Regions from separate parts of the Shinella sp. AETb1-6 genome, predicted to be linked through region 4. Evidence: predicted binding sites of a transcription regulator. Region 4 holds the regulator's gene; each other region holds the start of a gene.
The links. The regulator LexA, encoded in region 4, represses DNA repair genes until DNA is damaged. The targets are predictions, from matches to a motif close to TGTTCNNNNTGTGTTCNG.

Region 1 (4,645 bases), on a different contig from region 4:
AAGACTGTTTCGGTCCACCACGGCCAGGGCTTCGATACCAAGCGCACTGGCCTGGGCGAACAATTCCGCGCAACTGCTCGCCCCGCGCAGGAACGAGAAATGGGACGTGACCTGAAGCTCGGCGTAGCGCGGGTTCATGCGAAAATCCCGTGCAGGAACCAGCGGCCGAGGCCGCCCGCGGCCTGAACCTCATCGCCGGAACGAAACAGCCAGAAGCGTTCCCCCATGGCATCCTCGACCTGGAAATAATCGCGCACGGCCGCGCGTTCGCCGTCACGCTTCCACCATTCGCCGAAGACGCGCTCGGGGCCATCGGCACGCTTCACCAGCCGCCGCACGCCGCGCCAGGTGAAGGAGGCCGGCGGATGGTCCGGCAGGAGCGCCATCACCTCTATGGGTTCAGGGCGGGCCAGCAGACGCGCCGGGCGTGGCCACTGCCCCTGCCATGTCGCACCGGCATCCGGCGCCAGCGGCGCGACACGCTGGAAGGACCGTTCCGGGACATCGCTCTCGACCGGGGCGATGCGGTAAAGGCGGGCGGCGCCGATGCGGTTGGCGATGACATCGACGAGGCCGGCAATATCGGCAGGCGCCTCCTCGATCAGCGAGGTCGCCGCCTGTTGCAGGACAAGCGGTTCGGCCAGTGTCGCGGAAAGCTCCATGACCTCGATGCCAAAGCCGGGCTCGATGGTCTCGATCCGGTCGCAGAGCAGCCGGGCAAGGCGTTTTTCATCGCGTACCGGACGGGCCGTTCCGATACGGATCGCCTGCAGGGAATTGTCGACGCGGTGAAAGATGAGGTCGAGCCGGCGGGCGCCGAGGCCGCGCTTTTCCAGGGCCAGACAAAGGTCCTGGACCAGCGCCGTCGTGTAGCGCGCGATGGTTTCGGGCGCACCGATCGGCTCGCCGAAGCCTTTGCGTGCGACAATCCGCTCCGGGTCGCGCAGCGGGTCTACGGGCTCGCGGACAATCCCTTCCAGCTGGTCCAGCCGGCGGCCAAGGAGAGGCCCGAAGCGCAGCACCAGCGGTGCGCGCGGCACGGCGAGCAGGTCGCCGATCGTCGAAAAGCCGAGCACATGCAGCCCCGCCACGATCTCGGGGGGAATGCGCAGCCCGTGGATCGGCAGCGGCGAAACGCTTTCGACGGCGCTTCCCGGAGGGATGACACGGACCGGATCGGCAAGGAAGCGGGCTGCTGCAAAGGCTGCGCCCCATGTATCGGCCACCGCGGCGCGAGCGATAATGCCGGAAGCGCCGAGGCGATTGACGAGGCCGCTCAGCATAAGCGCTTCTCCGCCGTGCAGATGGTCGGCGCCGGTCGTGTCGATGACGAGGCCATCCGGCGGATCGGGCGCGACGATGGGGGCATAGTGCTGAAGAGCCCAGAGCGAAAGCCGCTCGAGGGCTGCCGCATCGGCCGCAGGATCGGCCGGCAGGGTGAGGATGTCAGGCAGGAGCGCGTGGGCCTTGGTAAGCGGCATGCCGACACGCAGGCCAGCCTGCTCGGCCGGGCGGCTGACCGCCGTCACGACGCGGCGCGTGCCCTCGCGACCGACAAGCACAAGCCGGCTGTCAGGCGGAGGCGCTTCCGCGCCAAGCGCCCGCCGCAGCCGGTCGATCGGCCAGCCGGGGAGAAAAAGCGATACGACCCTCGGCATCGGATGCCTCCACTTCGAATTCCGCCGCCTCGCCCGCGCGGCATCGGGTAAGCTCCAGCAGCCATCGCGCCCGGCCGACGCCGGACACCGGAAGCGGCACGGATGGCCGCACGGAAACCCGCCAGCGCGTCACCGCGGCCGATGGCAAGGTGAAGGCATCCGCCTCGGCACGGCTGCGAAAGCGGCGCACGGCAAGCCCGAGCGTGCCACCGGCCTCCGCCGCGAGTTGCAGGCGGCGCGACGCGGTCATGGACAGACGCGCGACTTCCGCTACCACAGCCCCAAGCCCGCCATGGCGCAGCCCCTCCTCGAAACAGAGAAGCAGGCTCTTCTCGTCACCGGCTTCCACGTAAAGGACGCGCCCCGGGGCAAGCCCCGCCTGGGCAAGCGCCGGCGCAAACAGGTCGGGCCGGGTCAGGCACCAGAGCACCTGCCCCCGGGTTCGCGCGGCGATACCCGCGGCAAAGAGCATGGCGGCCGTGCCCTGGACGGCATCGTTGCCGCCACCGCAGACTTCATGAAGGCTGGCAAGCGCAAGCCCGCCGCCAGGCAACCGCTCATCGATCTCCGGCACGCCGAAAGGCAGCACCGCCCGGTCGCGCACCGCCCGGCCATCGAACTGGCGGATGCGGTCGCGCAGGCCGGCGACGACAGCGCGGGCGGCGGCGGAGGACATCGATACAAAACTCCCTGGCTCGGACGGCATGTTCTTTATTTGTTCTCAATTCCGGAAAGAGTCAATCGTCGTTCCCGGTGGGAAAGATCACAGTTTGAATCATCGGTGGGAACCAACTTGCCCGGCGGAAGTTTCCCCTCACGCCATTCCAACAATCCAGGAGACACATCCATGGCTGACGAAAAGAGCACCGGAAAGCGCACGCTCGGCGTCGTTGAAGGTATCGACAGCATTTCAGAGGAAGCCCGCACTGCTGCAGCCGAGGCGGACATCAGCGCACAGATCGAGGCCCTGAAGACGGAAATCAGCCGCATGAAGGAATCGGTCGGCCTGATCGCGGAAGGCACCGGTCAGCTTGCCGTCGCCAAGGCGGAATCGCTGCGTGAAGATCTACGCCAGACGATCCAGGCCAATCCCCTCGCCACCCTCGCCGGTGCGGCCTTCATCGGTTACCTGTTCGGCCTGCGGCACCGCTGAGTTTTTCGCAAGTCACACCAAAAAGCCCGGCAATGCCGGGCTTTTCCGTATCGACGATCGCTGTTCTTAGAACCAGCGCTGGCGGCGGGGCTCGCTTTCATAGGAGCCGAGCAGATAACCGATAAGGACGCCGGCAAGTCCAGCCGTCAGAACCACGGTGGAAACGGCAGCCGGATGCTCGCGTGCGGTCTGGGCAACAGCAGCACCTTCATTGCGCACATAGCGGGTGGCAGAACGCACGGCAGGGCGCGCAGCGTCTACAGCCTCGCCTGCACGCTCACGGACCGCTTCGTAAGCCTCGGCGCCACGCTCCCCAAGATCCTTCTGGAGGGCTGCGATTTCTTCACGAAGAGCGGAAATCTGGGATTGAACGTCATTGCTTGCCATTACGGTCTCCTTCTTAGCAATGAGACACGAACGGTTGGCGCGTAACTTGGTTCCAGGGCTGCGGCAGAATTACAGGTCAGCTTGCCTGCCGGCGGCCGTCGCGGCGGATCTGTGAGGGCGTGTCGCCGAAGGCGGCGCGAAAACGGCGCGTGAAATGCGACAGGCTCTCGAAACCGGTTTCAAGCGCGACTTCGATCAGCGGCTTGTTGCTGCGCATCACCATGTTCAGCGCCGCCGCCATGCGGATCTTCATGTAGACCGCGCTTGGCGAGGCCCCCATGTCGCTCTCGAAGAGGCGTTCGAGCTGGCGGCGGGAAACATTCGTCATGTTGGCGATGCTGTCGATGGAAAGCAGATCCTCGGTATGCTGCTCCATCATCATGATGGCGAGATGGACCCGGCGATCGCGGGCCTCCAGGCCGAGCGGGTTGCGCGGCTGGATATCCGTTGCATCGCGCCGATGGCGGATCTGCAGGATTTCCAGCGCATTGCGCTCCGCCGCCTCACCGACATGGTGGCGCACCAGCGTTGCCGCGAGATCCGCGACGCTGCTGCCGCCGGCACAGGTCGCGACCTTGCCGTCAAACCGGAAAATCTGCTCGGATGTCGCCTCGATATCGGGATAGCGCGCGCGGAAATCGCGGTGATGCAGCCAGCTCACACAGGCCGTGTGGCCCTTGAGCAAGCCGGCCTCGGCCAGGATGAAGCTGCCCGTACACAGGCCGATCAGCCCGACGCCCGCCTTGGCCGCCTTGCGCAGATAGTCCCGGGCATAACTGTCGATCGGCTCCTCGACCGACAGAAGGCCGCCGACGACGGCGATGTAGTCGAAACAGGAGGGGTCGGCAAAGGGCGCGGTCGGCGCGACCTGGATACCGCTGGAGGAGGAGATGAAATTGCGCGTGCTGCTGATCACGTCCCAATCGCAGTTGACGCGGCGCGAGCGATCCTCGCTGTCGCTGGCAAGCCTGAGCGTATCGACGAACAGGGCGAATGCCGACAGGGTGAAACTCTTGGACAGGATAAAGCCGACGCGCAGCGCCTTCGGCGCCGATACGCCGTGCATCTCTTTCGATGTCCGAACCCCTACGCCCATCCATATCTCCTATTGTGCCTGCCACTATGGCCGCCAATCGGCCCTTCTGGCAAGAGGCTCATCGCATTCGGCTGCCGTTGGCTAATCCCCGGCAGGCATCAACCGCGCTCCTTGACCGTCTCCATCGCCACATTCGTCGACGTGCTCGCGACATAGGGAAGATTGGAGATACGCTCGCCCAGCACCAGGCGGTATTTCTTGATGTCGCGCGTGCGGATCTTCAGAAGATAATCGAAACGCCCCGCGATCATATGGCATTCCTCGACCTCCCGGATCTTCTTGACCGCCGCATTGAAGCTCATCAGCGCCTCTTCCTGCGTATTCGTCAGCTTCACCTCGGCGAATGCGATA
Region 2 (4,645 bases), on a different contig from region 4:
GCGCGGAAGCCTTTACGCTCTACGACCGCGCAAAGGGTGCCTTCCAGGACCCGAACGTCTTCGGCCCCTATCTCGTCGCGCCGTCGCTCTACCTGATGTACGGCCTGCTTTCCGGCCGCATTCTCGGCGCACCGCTGAAGATCGCCGGTGTGCTGATCCTGGCGCTCGGCGTCTTCCTGTCCTTTTCCCGCGCCGCCTGGGCGCTCTACCTGTTCTCGGTGGTGGCGCTCGTCTTCATCATGCTGCTGAAGGAGCGCACCGGCGCCTTCCGGCTGAAGATCCTCATCCTCAGCATATCGGCGGCCGGCCTCATGGTCATCGCGTTGCTCGTGGCGCTCCAGTTCGACAAGGTCGCGGACCTCTTTTCCAACCGCACCCAGCTCGTTCAGGATTACGACGGCGGGCATCTCGGCCGTTTCGACCGCCATCGCATCGGCTTCCTCATGTCCATGGAAAAGCCGCTCGGCATCGGCCCCATGGTGTTCAGCAAGATCTTTCCGGAAGACGAGCACAATATCTGGCTGAAGTCGCTGACGAGCTACGGCTGGCTCGGCTTCCTCTGCTATGTCTCCCTCATCGCCTGGACGCTCAGCGCCGGCTTCAAATACCTGCTGCGCAACCGGCCATGGCAGCCCTATCTGATGATCGCCCTCATCACCATCGTCGGCCACAGCGTGATCGGCTTCGTCATCGACACCGACCACTGGAGGCACTTCTACCTGCTGCTCGGCATCCTCTGGGGTTGTTTTGCGCTCGAGCGGCGCCATAACCTGCGCAGCGTCAAGGGCGCTGTCTCCTGATGAACGCAGCCCCGATCAGGAACCCAAGGCCCCTGCGCCTCCTGCAAATCCTGGAACCCAGCGGCGGCGGCTCCGGCCGGCATTTCATCGACCTGTGCCGGGGCATGCAGGCGCGCGGCCACAGCGTGCATGCCGTCTACTCCCCGGTGAGGGCGGAGGAGCGGTTCGTCGCCGAACTCACCGCGCTCGACCTCGCCGGCATCCATGTCGTGCCGATGAAACGGTCGCCGGGCCCGGCCGATTTCGGCGCCTGGCGTCAGCTGACCGGCGTCATGCGCCAGGCAGGCCCCTTCGATATCATTCACGGCCACAGCTCCAAGGCGGGCGCGCTCGCGCGTCTGCGCCTGCCGGGACGGCATGTGCCGCGGGTCTACACGCCGCATGCCTTCCGCACCATGGATCCCGGTCTCGGCAAGACAGGTCGCCGGGTCTATGGCCTGATCGAGACGATGCTCGCGCGCCTGCTGACCGACCGGCTGATCTGCGTCTCGAAGGACGAGTACGCGCATGCCCGCGGCCTCGGCATACCGCGTGAGAAACTCACCATCGTCGTCAACGGTGTCGAGACGCCGCCGGACGATACCCGCGCAGCCGTGCGCAGGGAACTCGGCATCCCCCCGGATGCGCTGCTCTACGGTTTCGTCGGCCGTCTCTGTCATCAGAAGGCGCCGGAACGGCTGGTGGCAGCCTTCGACCGCCTCGCAGGTCACCTGTCGCGCGCGCATCTCCTGATGATCGGCACGGGCGAGGCGCAGGAGGCGACGCGCAGCCGGATCAAGGCCAGCAGCCATGCCGGGCGCATGCACCTCACGACGCGCTTTACCGGGCCCGACGCGATGGCGGCGATCGACGTTCTCGTCATGCCAAGCCGTTACGAAGCCATGTCCTATGTGATGCTGGAGGCCGCCGCCGCCGGCAAGCCGCTTGTCCTGACCGATGTCGGCGGCGCCTCGATGGTGTTGAAGGACAAGCACAACGGCCTGCTGATCGAAAACACAGACGACCCCGAGCGGCTGGCGGACGCGATGCTGAACCTCGCCAGCCCGGACAGCCTCGCCCGCTACACCGCCGCCGCCGAGGCCCGCAGCGCCGACTACGCCCTGCACCGCATGATCGACGAGACCGAAGCGATCTACCGCAGCCTCGTCGCGTAAGGTGTGCGCAAACGAAAAAGGCCGCCTCTCCTCACGGAGAGACGGCCTTGGGAAACGTGTTTTCTCTATCGCCTGATAGCGCGCGCCACCGCGATGAGAATGCAGGCGCCGATGAAGCCCGCGATCAGATAACCGATCCAGCCGCCCAGCGAAACGCCGATAAGTCCGAGCAAAAGGTTCGCCAAGGCCGCGCCGACGATGCCCAGGAGGATGTTCATGAGAACGCCCATGTCGCTCTTCATGAACCGTTCCGCGAGCCAGCCCGCAATACCCCCGATGATGATGGCCGCAATCCAGCCGATGCCTGCTTCTTCCATGTCCGTTGCCCTCTCGCTCGAATGACACCGGCGAAAAGAGCCGGCGGCACGATAACGCGAAGAACCGGCAAAAGTTCCGGTGAAAATAGGATTGCGGGAGAAGGAGAATTGGTCGGAATGGCGGGATTCGAACCCACGACCCCTTGACCCCCAGTCAAGTGCGCTACCGGGCTGCGCTACATTCCGGACCGAGCAAACCCCTATTATCTCAGCCATTTGGATGCAAGCGGAAATTTGCACATTGGCACGAAAAAGGAACAGACGGCGTGGAAATGCAGCGGTGGGAACCTAAAGTCCCACCGGAGTCCCACCAGAGGTTCCGAATATGTTCTGGCGGCGCTTATTGACTCTTTCCTTCCTCAGGATCATTTACCGGCTCGGGCGGAACGTGAACACATGAAGAACGAGGGATGCGGCCCTTCGAAGGAGATGCCGCATGCCTGGAAATGGTACCTGGGCCGAAATGATAGCACTGGGTATGGACGTCACCGTTTACTGCGTCCCGTGCAATCGAAAGGTCGAGCTTGACCTAACGCAGTTCCCTCCGCACGAACCGGCTATTGGCCGGCGATACATGTGCACTAAATGCGGTGGCAAGGGGCAGCCCATATGCAGCACAGCGTCAAACAAGGACAGGCTGCCTAGCTAGGCGATCAAAACCCAAAGCCCTGTTGACTCAAGTTCAGATTAGAACATATTGAGAACAAACCGGCGATGCGGCCGCTACTCTGAACCCACCAATATGATGCCTGCTGTGGCATAGACACAGGAGAAGACGACGTGCGCCCGCTCGAAACGCGACCCGAAACTATATGCGCCATCGATGAAGCGCTCGCCTGGCACGACGGCGATGCGCGGGCGGCGATCGCCACCCTGATTGCCGACTGCGCCTATCTGCGCTGGCAGCTCGATCTTGCCACCCTGGCGATGGGCGCCGGCTTCACGCGGGGCTGGCATCCGAGTGCAGAACGGCCCGATGGCGTATAGGAAGGGCGAACTCACCCCCGCAGGCGTTGACCGTGACTGGCCTTTCCAGATCGCACGCTTGCACTCGCTCGGCACCGGCAAGCAAAGCGATGTGATAGACGCGTTCTGTGCCAACCTATCCCTCTGCCCTCGCGGTCACAGCGTTATATGGGAAGATGAATGGTATCAGGTCTATTGCTTTTCAAAACGAGAGGATGCTGAGGCATTCTTGCAGCACTTCGGCGGCGAGTGGTTTGACCCACGCGAGCGCGGCCGCGGCCACAAATGGCACTTCTGGTATAAGGGGAAGTTCGCCAATAAGCCCGTGAGGTGGTGACCCGATGTCGAGACTCACATACACCGCCGATATGGCGACCGAGCAGACAGACACCCACCCACACGCCCCCGACGAGCATTATTGCGAGCACCCCGGCTGCAATGAATGGGGCGGCTATGGCTTGGCCCGCTCCAGGGGCGAGCCCGTACGCTGGTGGTGCTGGGCTCACTATCCGTACAAGGAGCCGGGATCGGCCCGCACCGGAGGAGCCTTGCCGGCCTGAGACTGCCGCTTTATCTTCCAGACATCTGGAGGCACCCTATGCTGCGCGAAATCGGGTTCTGGGCCGTTATGCTGCTCTTCCTGGTATGCGCTGGAATGAGCGTGGTGGTTGGGATCGTCCGACTGTTCGGCCTCCTACTAGGAGAGTAGCATGTGCAATCTCTACAATGTCCGCACGAACCAGGAAGCCCTCCGCGAAATCACGCGAGTGATGCACGACAGACTCGGGAACCTGGAGCCGTCGCTGGATGTCTTCCCCGATTCCCCCGCCCCCGTTGTCCGAGAGGGAAAAGATGGCCGGGAGTTGGTCGCGCTGACATGGGGCATGCCCGAGCCCTTCGCCGTAAGCCAGGGAAAGCCGGAAAGAGGCGTAACGAACATTCGCAACACAACGTCGCCTCACTGGCGCCGGTGGTTGGGGCCCAACAGCCGCTGTCTCGTCCCGTGGACGACGTTCTGCGAGTGGGAAGACACCAGGCCGAAGAAGACCAAACGCTGGTTTGCCATCAACGAGGAACGGCCGCTGGCGTTCTTCGCCGGCATCTGGACGACATGGAACGGCGAGCGCGGCTCGCAGAAGAACCCGAGGCCGGGTGAGCATGAGCTTTTCGCCTTCCTCACGACAGACGCAAACAGCGTCGTGAAGCCGATCCACCCCAAGGCAATGCCCGTGATCCTCACGACCGACGAAGAGCGCGATGTCTGGATGCGAGCGCCATGGGACGAAGCAAAGGCTTTGCAGCGGCCGCTCCCCGATGACGGGCTTATCCTGCTGCCGGTAGAACTCGAGCAGCCGAGCTTCCTGTGACAATGGCCTACGCCATTTCCGCCGTGGGCGTCGTGGTTGCC
Region 3 (4,645 bases), on a different contig from region 4:
AAGCCGCGAGGACAAGCGCCCGCAGCTTTCGGACCTTCGCGAATCGGGCTCCATCGAGCAGGACGCGGACGTGGTGCTCTTCGTGTTCCGTGAGGAATACTATGTGAAGAACCTCGAGCCGCGCGACGAGTTCGATCCGAAATACGAGGAATGGAAGATGAAGTTCGAGGCCGTGAAGGGCACGGCAGACGTCATCATCGCCAAGCAGCGTCACGGACCGACCGGCACCGTGAAGCTCGCCTTCCAGTCGGAATACACCCGCTTCACCGACCTCGCCGACCCGTCCTTCACCCAGTACGAGCACTGAGGCGTCCGACGAGGCGGAGCCATCCCCCTCATCCGGCCTTCGACCACCTTCTCCCCGTGGGGGAGAAGGGGAAGATTGGACGTCGCATTCCCCTTCCTTCTCCCCCTCGGGGAGAAGGTGCCGGCAGGCGGATGAGGGGGTGGCGGTGCCCTTCGATGCTATTTCTTCACGAAAGCCGGCGCCTTGCAGATGCCGGCGACGATGGCGAGTGCCTTGCGGGCGCGTTCCTTTTCCCGTGCGTCCGTCAAGGTCAGGTCCAGCCGGTCGGCGCAGACCATGTCAGAAGCGGCTTCACCCGAAAGCGATACGCGCGTGGCGCAGTGCAGGTCCTTGCCGGTGAGAACGATCTGCACCGCCTTCTCCGAATCGACCGGCACCGGCTTGACGCCGGCGATCATGTCGTCGGCCGAGGCATAGGCGAGGACGGAGGTGACGCGGCGCAGGTCCACCATGCCGAATGTCACGGTCGCCCACTGGCCAGGAAACTGCAGCGCGGACATGAAGCGGGCGCGGCACGGGACGCCGCCCACCTGCAGCCGGGTGACAAGGCGCGGCGCGTCGGGGTTTTCGACGATGGAGTAATAGAGCGCCGCGCTGTCGTCCTCCTGCGGCTTGCCATCGTCTCGGGCAAGGCCGAGCAGCGTCGCGTGAGCGTCGCGGATATCCGCTTCCGTCGGGGCGTCCTGCGCAACGGCCGGCAGCGCCAGGAGCACCGTCGTAGCGGCAAGGATCGATGGTTTTATGCGCGCCATGGTCGCTCCTGTTCGCGCCGCACCATAGGGCCGGCACCGGGCCGCCGCAATGCGGGCTGCGACCGTATTGCCGCCACAGTCCACAGGCTGTATTTCCACACGATGAGCAAACATCCAGCTTCCGGCCGCCCCACGCTTCCCGTCGCAGGCGAGGATCATGCCCGCCTGACGATCGACCTTTCCGCGCTTGCCGACAACTGGCGCGCCATGGCCCGCCGCTCGGGCGCGGCGCGCACCGCCGCCGTGCTGAAGGCCGACGCCTATGGCATCGGGCTGGAGCCGGCCGCCAAAACCTTCCACCAGGCCGGCGCGCGCGATTTCTTCGTCGCCACACCGGCCGAAGGGGCTGCGGTCCGCACTGCCCTGCCCGATGCGCGCATCTATGTGCTTTCGGGCATGTGGGCGGGCGCCGAGCGGCTGTTCTTCGAATTTGACCTCGTGCCGGTCATCGTGTCCGAGGAGCAGCTGGTGGTGTTCATGTCGGCGATCGCCGACGGCGGGGACATTCCCTGCGTGCTGCATGTCGATACCGGCATGAGCCGTCTGGGGCTGAGAGTGGAGGATGCGCTGGCGCTGGCCGACGACATCGCGCGTCCCGCGAGCTTCTCGCCGATCATGCTTCTGAGCCACCTCGCCTGCGCCGACGAGCCGTCCCACGCGCTCAACCGACAGCAGCTCCAGCGCTTCCGCAGCGTCGTTTCCGCCTTCGGCGATATCGACGCGACGCTTGCCAATTCCGCCGGCATCTTTCTCGGCGAGGACTATCACTTCACCCTCACCCGCCCCGGCATCGCGCTTTATGGCGGGGCTGCGGTCAATGGCGTGCCGAACCCGATGAAACCGGTCGTCACGGCGGAGGCCCGCATTCTCCAGGTGCGCGACGTGAAGGCCGGCGAAAGCGTCGGCTACGGCGCCGCCGTGGTCTGCGCCCGCGATACGCGCGTCGCCATCGCCGCCATCGGCTATGCGGACGGCTATATGCGCAGCCTTTCCAGCGCCGGCATACCGCTGCGCCGGACCGGCCTTGCCGGCCCGAGCGGCATGCTGCATGGCCGCCCCGTGCCGGTCATCGGCCGCGTGACCATGGACCTCACGCATTTCGACGTGACGGACATGCCCGCCGGCAGCGTGCGGCCGGGCGACTTCATCGAACTCTTCGGCAGGACCATGCCGATCGAGGATGTGGCGCGCGCCGCCGGCACCGTCGACTACGAACTTCTCACCAGCCTGGGCAACCGCTACGAACGGCGCTACGAGGCCGTGAAGAAGTAGGTCGCCCTCCCACGACGGCGCACTCTGTGCTCACCCGCGAACTGGACTTGTTCCCGTTTTGTGCTATTGCCATGGGCAACTGATACCGGAGAAGAAGTCCTGATGGCGAAAGGCCGCACTCAATTCGTCTGCCAGAACTGCGGCACCGTGCATTCCCGCTGGGTGGGAAAATGCGAGGGCTGCGGCGAGTGGAACACCGTGGTCGAGGAAGACCCGATGGGCGGCATCGGCTCGGGGCCCGGCAAGGTGCCGAAGAAGGGCCGGCCCGTCGCGCTGACGGCGCTCTCCGGCGAGATCGAGGAAGCGCCGCGCATCCATACCGGCATCGCCGAACTCGACCGTGCCACGGGCGGCGGCTTCGTGCGCGGCTCGGCCGTGCTGATCGGCGGCGATCCCGGCATCGGCAAGTCGACGCTGCTGATGCAGGCCGCCGCCGCCCTCTCCCGCCATGGCCACCGCATCATCTATGTCTCGGGCGAAGAGGCCGTGGCGCAGGTCAGGCTGCGTGCGCAGCGCCTCCAGGCACACCAGACCGACGTGCTGCTGGCCGCCGAGACCAATGTCGAGGATATTCTCGCCACCATCGGCGAAGGCAAGCGCCCCGACCTCGTCATCATCGATTCGATCCAGACGCTGTGGAGCGATACGGCGGAGGCCGCGCCCGGCACGGTAACGCAGGTGCGCACCGGCGTGCAGGCCATGATCCGCTTCGCCAAGCAGACGGGCGCGGCCATGGTGCTGGTCGGCCATGTCACCAAGGAAGGCCAGATCGCGGGACCGCGCGTCGTGGAACACATGGTCGACGCGGTGCTCTATTTCGAGGGCGACCGCGGGCACCATTACCGCATCCTGCGCACCGTGAAGAACCGCTTCGGCCCGACGGACGAGATCGGCGTGTTCGAAATGTCCGACAAGGGCCTGCGCGAGGTTTCCAACCCCTCCGAACTCTTCCTCGGCGAGCGCAACGAGAAGGCGCCGGGTGCGGTGGTCTTCGCGGGCATGGAGGGCACGCGGCCCGTGCTGGTGGAGGTGCAGGCGCTCGTGGCGCCCACATCGCTGGGCACACCGCGTCGCGCCGTCGTCGGCTGGGATTCGGCGCGCCTTTCGATGATCCTCGCGGTGCTGGAGGCCCATTGCGGCGTGCGGCTCGGTCAACACGACGTTTACCTCAATGTGGCGGGCGGCTACCGCATCTCCGAGCCGGCGGCGGACCTTGCGGTGGCCTCGGCGCTGGTTTCCTCGCTTGCCGGTCTTGCCCTTCCCGCCGATTGCGTCTATTTCGGCGAAGTCAGCCTGTCGGGCGCCATTCGTCCGGTTGCGCACACCGCCCAGCGCCTCAAGGAGGCGGAAAAACTGGGGTTTTCGCAGGCCCTGCTGCCCGCGGGTTCAGCCGAACTGCCCAAGGGCACCGGCAGCCGCTGGAGCGAGATCGAAGGCCTGCCGGACCTGGTGGCGCGCATCGCCGGATCGAAGAGTGCCCTCAAGCGGGAAGACGAGGACGTCTGACGGCCTTCGGCAGCGGGTCAATGCCCTGTGGGAAACACGGGTTTGAAGCGTGCCGAACCGGGACGGCGAAGACGCCTTCCGCTAATGTGCGCTTCGCACGGGGCGGGCCTGGCGACATTTCGGGTTTGGAGTAGGACGAACATGCCCATCACAATTCTCGACGGTATCGTCATCGGCGTTGCGCTGTTCTCCGCCGTGCTGGCGATGGTGCGCGGCTTCTCGCGCGAGGTTCTCTCCGTCGCAAGCTGGGTCGGTGCCGCGGCTGCCGCCTATTTCCTCTATCCCGTCCTTCTGCCCTATGCGAAGGACTATACGACGAGCGACACGGTCGCCATGGTCGGCTCCGCCGCCGCCGTCTTCCTCGTCGCGCTCATCGTGATCTCCTTCATCACCATGCGCATCGCCGACTTCATCATCGACAGCCGCATCGGCGCGCTCGACCGCACCCTCGGCTTCCTGTTCGGCGCCGCACGCGGCATCCTGCTCGTTGTCGTCGCCATGCTGTTCTTCAACTGGCTGGTGGCGCCGCAGCAGCAGCCGTCCTGGGTCACCACCGCCAAATCCAAGCCGCTGCTCGACAATCTCGGTTCGCGCCTCATCGCGCTGCTGCCGGAAGATGCCGACGCGACGATCATCGACCGCCTGCGCGGCAAGCAGACCGACGGCGCCACGGAGGAGCCGGACGGCGCGGCCGGTGGGACCAACCAGGCGCCTGCCGAAGAGACGCCCGCGACGAACGGATAAGACATCAGGGGAGCCGCCACTCGCGAAAATTGACGAAGGCAGGCTCCCCGTTTTTTGTTAGGAT
Region 4 (4,645 bases):
AGAAGGCCAGCCCTTCCAAGGGCCTCATCCGCCCGGATTTCGATCCGCCGGCGCTTGCCAGGGCCTATGAGGCCGGCGGTGCGGCCTGCCTTTCCGTGCTCACCGACACGCCCAGTTTTCAAGGCGCGCCGGAATTCCTGACGGCCGCGCGCGACGCCTGCGCACTGCCGGCACTGCGCAAGGACTTCATGTTCGACAGCTACCAGATGCTGGAAGCGCGCGCCTGGGGTGCCGACTGCATCCTGCTCATCATGGCCTCTCTCGACGACGACACGGCGAAGATGCTGGAAGACTCCGCCTTTTCGCTCGGCATGGATGTCCTGATCGAGGTGCATGACGAAGCGGAAATGGAGCGCGCTCTCAAGCTGAAATCCAAGCTCGTCGGCATCAACAACCGCAACCTGCGCACCTTCGCGGTCGATCTCGCCGTTTCTGAAAAACTGGCCGGCATGGTGCCCGAGGACCGGCTGCTCGTGGGCGAGAGCGGCGTGTTCACCCATGCCGATTGCCAGCGCCTCGCCAAGGTCGGCATCTCCACCTTCCTCGTCGGCGAAAGCCTGATGCGCAAGGATGACGTCACGGCGGCAACGCACGAACTGCTGACCGGCTCCGCCGACATGCTGGCGGCGGAATGATGGGCGACGACGCCCGCACCCTCACCCATATCGACGCCGCCGGCGAAGCCCATATGGTCGATGTCGGCGACAAGGCGGAAACCGTGCGGATAGCCGTGGCGGAAGGTTTCGTGCGTATGCTGCCCGCTACGCTCGACCTCATTCTCAAGGGCGATGCGAAGAAGGGCGACGTCATCGGCACGGCGCGCCTCGCCGGCATCATGGCCGCCAAGCAGACGTCCAGCCTCATTCCGCTCTGCCACCCGCTGATGCTCAGCAAGGTTTCCGTGGAAATCCGCGAGGACCACGCCTTGCCCGGCCTGCGCATCGAGGCCATGGCCAAGCTCACCGGCCGTACCGGCGTGGAGATGGAGGCGCTGACCGCCGTCAGCGTCGCGTGCCTGACCATCTATGACATGGCAAAGGCGGTCGACCGCGAGATGGAAATCGGCGGCATTCGCCTCGTCGAAAAATCCGGCGGCCGTTCCGGCGACTACAAGCGCAGGGACGGCTGATGTCCCTTCTTCCCGTTGCCGACGCCCTCGACCGCCTGCTGTCCGCGGCCAGGCCGGTGCAGCGGACGGAGAGCCTCCGGCTCCACGACGCCGCAGGACGCGTGCTGGCCGACGATGTCGCCGCCCGCCTCACCCAGCCGCCTTTCGACAATTCGGCAATGGACGGTTATGCCGTCCGCCATGCCGACATCGCGGAGATCGGATCGGTTCTCAGGGTCGCCGGCCTGTCCTCCGCCGGTCACGCTTTCGACGGCACGGCCGGCCCGGGGGAAGCGGTGCGCATCTTCACCGGCGCGCCGCTCCCGGCCTTCGCCGATACGGTCATCCTTCAGGAAGACACCGAGCTTCTGGAAGACGGCCGCATCCGCACGACGTTCCTCACGCCCAAGGGCCGCCATATCCGCCCGCGGGGGCAGGATTTCACAGCGGGCGAGGTTGTGCTGAAGGCCGGCCAGGTGCTGGATGCCGGCCGGCTGACCGTTGCGGCAGCCATGAACCACCCAAACCTGTCCGTCTATGCGCGCCCGCGGGTCGCGATCCTTGCGACGGGCGACGAACTCGTGCCGCCGGGAGAAACGCCCGGTGCAAGCCAGATCATCGCCTCCAACAGCTTCGGCGTCGCGGCCATCGCGCGCGAAGCCGGCGCAGAGGTGATAGACCTGGGCATCGTGAGAGACGACAAGCAGGCCATATTGGATGCCGTGCGCCGGGGACTGGAAACGGACATCGACGTGTTGGTGACGCTCGGTGGCGCATCCGTCGGCGATTTCGATCTCGTTCAGCCCGTGCTCGGCGAGGCCGGCATGGCACTCGATTTCTGGCGCATCGCCATGCGCCCGGGCAAGCCGCTGATGGTCGGCCGCCTCGGCGATATCCAGGTGATCGGCCTGCCCGGCAATCCCGTTTCCAGCCTTGTCTGTTCCTATCTCTATCTGGAGCCGCTGGTCCGCAAACTCGCGCGCCTGCCCGCGATGAACCGGATGCGCCAGGCCGCCGCCGCCGTGCCGCTCAAGCAGAACGACCGCCGGCAGGATTACATTCGTGCGCGACTTCAGCGCGGCCCGGACGGCGGTCTCTTGGTCACGCCCTTCGAGAAGCAGGATTCATCGATGATGAAGATCTTCGCCGAATCCGAGGGGTTGCTGATCCGCCCGCCGCATGCGCCGGCAGAGGAACCCGGCGCGCTCTGCGACGTCCTCGTTCTCAGGGAACCCGCGGCCTGAGTGGCATTATTGTGCCCGCAGGCCCTTGCGGAACACATGTGGAACGGATAGTGTCTGTTCTGGATTTGTTTCACGATTCTCGCTGGAGAGGCCATGCTGACGCGCAAACAACAGGAACTGCTCCTGTTCATTCACGAGCGTATGAAGGAATCCGGCATTCCTCCGTCTTTTGACGAGATGAAGGATGCCTTGGATCTTGCCTCGAAGTCGGGCATCCACCGCCTCATCACGGCGCTCGAGGAACGGGGCTTCATCCGCCGCCTGCCGAATCGGGCGCGCGCGCTCGAGGTGATCAAGCTTCCGGAGGCCTATTCGCCCAGCCTCCAGCCGCGTCGCGGATTTTCGCCGTCGGTCATCGAAGGCAGCCTCGGCAAGCAGCCCCCCGCCGTAACGCCATCCAAGCCCGTCGCACCGCAGCCGACCATGTCGTCGTCCGTGTCCGTTCCGGTCATGGGCCGTATCGCCGCCGGTGTTCCGATCTCGGCCATCCAGAACAACACGCACGAGATCACCGTCCCGGCCGAAATGATCGGCAACGGCGATCACTATGCGCTGGAGGTCAAGGGCGATTCGATGATCGAGGCCGGCATTCTCGATGGCGACACGGTCATCATCCGCAATGCCAGTACCGCCAATCCCGGTGAAATCATCGTTGCTCTCGTCGATGACGAAGAGGCGACGCTGAAGCGCTTCCGCCGCAAGGGCGCGTCTATCGCACTTGAAGCCGCGAACCCGGCTTATGAGACCCGGATCTTCGGCCCCGACCGGGTCAAGATTCAGGGGAAGCTCGTCGGGCTTATACGACGGTATCACTGAGCGGCGTTGGACAGCATAGCGGGTCGTGAGCGTCGTATTGGGTGTGGAACGCACAGTTCGGGTATGATGGATCGTGGCAGGTTAAGGCTCCTCTCGCTTTGCCCGGTGCTATGCGGTTGTGATTGCCTCCTGTCATTCGGCCTTTTCTAAGATCGCTGCCAACCTCTACGATCGCTGCCAACCGGGAAGCTTGCCGCTTGATTGGCTTCACGGGAGTTGCGGCGGCGAGCGATCGGCCTCGTTGGTTTCAATCTCTGCCGGCGGCGCTGCGGCTGCCGTTTCGAATGTATCGCTGCGCCAGTCATAGGTGCGGTGCCGGGACCAGGCGCGCACCACGGTTTCCACGGCCGGCATGTTGGTCGCGCCGCCGAGGCTTGCGGCGGGATCGTCGAGCGGCGGCGTGATTTCCAAAGCCCCCGTTCGGCGCAGATGACGCGCGGTCACAAGCCTCGCACCCGAGCGGCAGTTGTCCAGCCGCAGGGCGAAGGGTACGACGACGAGATCGGCCGTGTCGCAGGCCGTGCCCAGAAAGGCCGTGTCCTGAAGCGTGACGATCGTCCAGCCGCTGGGGGAAACGGCAGCACAGAAGGCCTTCGCCTCGCAGACGAACGTTTGCGCCTGTCGTGCCGCCGCGATAGCCTCCGTCATCGCGTCCTTCGCCTTCTTCCTGTCCGCCTTGCGGCGCGGTCGTTTCCTCTCAGTCTCGGCAGCAGCCTTCTTCGTCGCCGGTTCCGCCAGCAGCAGGCCGGCGGTCTTTCGCATGTCCGGCTTGGTCAGGTCGCCGAGCCGCAAGGCACGGCGCCACTGGTCGTAGATGAAACCTGGCGGCTTGGCGCGGTTCGTGGCGACCGCATCGCCGCGCAGGATCGCAACCAGACGACCGTCTTCGGAGATGAGCAATTCCGGCTTCCCGCGCGCAGACGGCCAAAGGACCACCAGCGCACCGGCGACGATGAAAACCGTCCCGGCATGCCGCAGCCGCGTGCGCAGGATACAGAGAAGCCCGCCGCCGACACCGATCAGCAGGAAGGCGGACATGGGGATACGGCCCGTGACGATATCCCCGCCCTTCCAGCTCGAAACCCAGACCGCCAGCGCGATCATCCATTCGATGCCCTTGCCCATGATGGCAAAAGGAACGGCATCCAGCCCGAAGGGCATGAGCAGGACGGCGATGAGGCCGAAGGGCATGACGATCGCGCTGATCGCCGGCATGGCAAGCAGGTTGCCGGCAAGGCCGTAGGCCGGCACACGGTGAAAGTGGCCGATGGAGTAGATCAGCGTCGATAGGCTTCCGATCGCCGATGACAGCAGAAGTCCGCCGAAGAAGCGCCCGGCCGCGCCGCCGGTCAGGCGCAGCGCGCCGCCTTTGCCCTCCTTGCGCACAGGCCGCTCGCGCCACGCCGCATAACCGGCGACGAGGCCGAGCGTTGCGGCGTAGGACATCTGAAAGCCGGGGTTGGTGATAGCGGAGGGC

Region 1: the regulator LexA is predicted to act here: its motif matches at 2,364-2,381, upstream of GR158_RS23985 (ImuA family protein).
Region 2: the regulator LexA is predicted to act here: its motif matches at 2,960-2,977, upstream of GR158_RS12410 (dehydrogenase).
Region 3: the regulator LexA is predicted to act here: its motif matches at 2,380-2,397, upstream of radA (DNA repair protein RadA).

Annotation. Positions count from the first base shown of each region.
Region 1 covers NZ_WUMM01000022.1:9,338-13,982, forward strand. Annotated here, with positions in the region: gene GR158_RS23975 (error-prone DNA polymerase) at 1-138, opposite strand, end outside; gene GR158_RS23980 (DNA polymerase Y family protein) at 135-1,658, opposite strand; gene GR158_RS23985 (ImuA family protein) at 1,573-2,334, opposite strand; gene GR158_RS23990 (hypothetical protein) at 2,506-2,811, shown strand; gene GR158_RS23995 (hypothetical protein) at 2,878-3,198, opposite strand; gene GR158_RS24000 (GlxA family transcriptional regulator) at 3,275-4,294, opposite strand; gene GR158_RS24005 (Lrp/AsnC family transcriptional regulator) at 4,393-4,645, opposite strand, start outside.
Region 2 covers NZ_WUMM01000006.1:106,917-111,561, reverse strand. Annotated here, with positions in the region: gene GR158_RS12430 (O-antigen ligase) at 1-800, shown strand, start outside; gene GR158_RS12425 (glycosyltransferase family 4 protein) at 800-1,954, shown strand; gene GR158_RS12420 (GlsB/YeaQ/YmgE family stress response membrane protein) at 2,020-2,271, opposite strand; tRNA gene GR158_RS12415 (tRNA-Pro) at 2,381-2,457, opposite strand; gene GR158_RS12410 (dehydrogenase) at 3,052-3,258, shown strand; gene GR158_RS25260 (hypothetical protein) at 3,248-3,574, shown strand; gene GR158_RS12405 (SOS response-associated peptidase) at 3,948-4,604, shown strand.
Region 3 covers NZ_WUMM01000017.1:29,967-34,611, forward strand. Annotated here, with positions in the region: gene GR158_RS22305 (replicative DNA helicase) at 1-307, shown strand, start outside; gene GR158_RS22310 (hypothetical protein) at 466-1,059, opposite strand; gene alr (alanine racemase) at 1,162-2,331, shown strand; gene radA (DNA repair protein RadA) at 2,434-3,837, shown strand; gene GR158_RS22325 (CvpA family protein) at 3,979-4,581, shown strand.
Region 4 covers NZ_WUMM01000012.1:115,194-119,838, forward strand. Annotated here, with positions in the region: gene trpC (indole-3-glycerol phosphate synthase TrpC) at 1-635, shown strand, start outside; gene moaC (cyclic pyranopterin monophosphate synthase MoaC) at 635-1,129, shown strand; gene glp (gephyrin-like molybdotransferase Glp) at 1,129-2,352, shown strand; gene lexA (transcriptional repressor LexA) at 2,446-3,168, shown strand; gene GR158_RS19940 (ComEC/Rec2 family competence protein) at 3,376-4,645, opposite strand, start outside.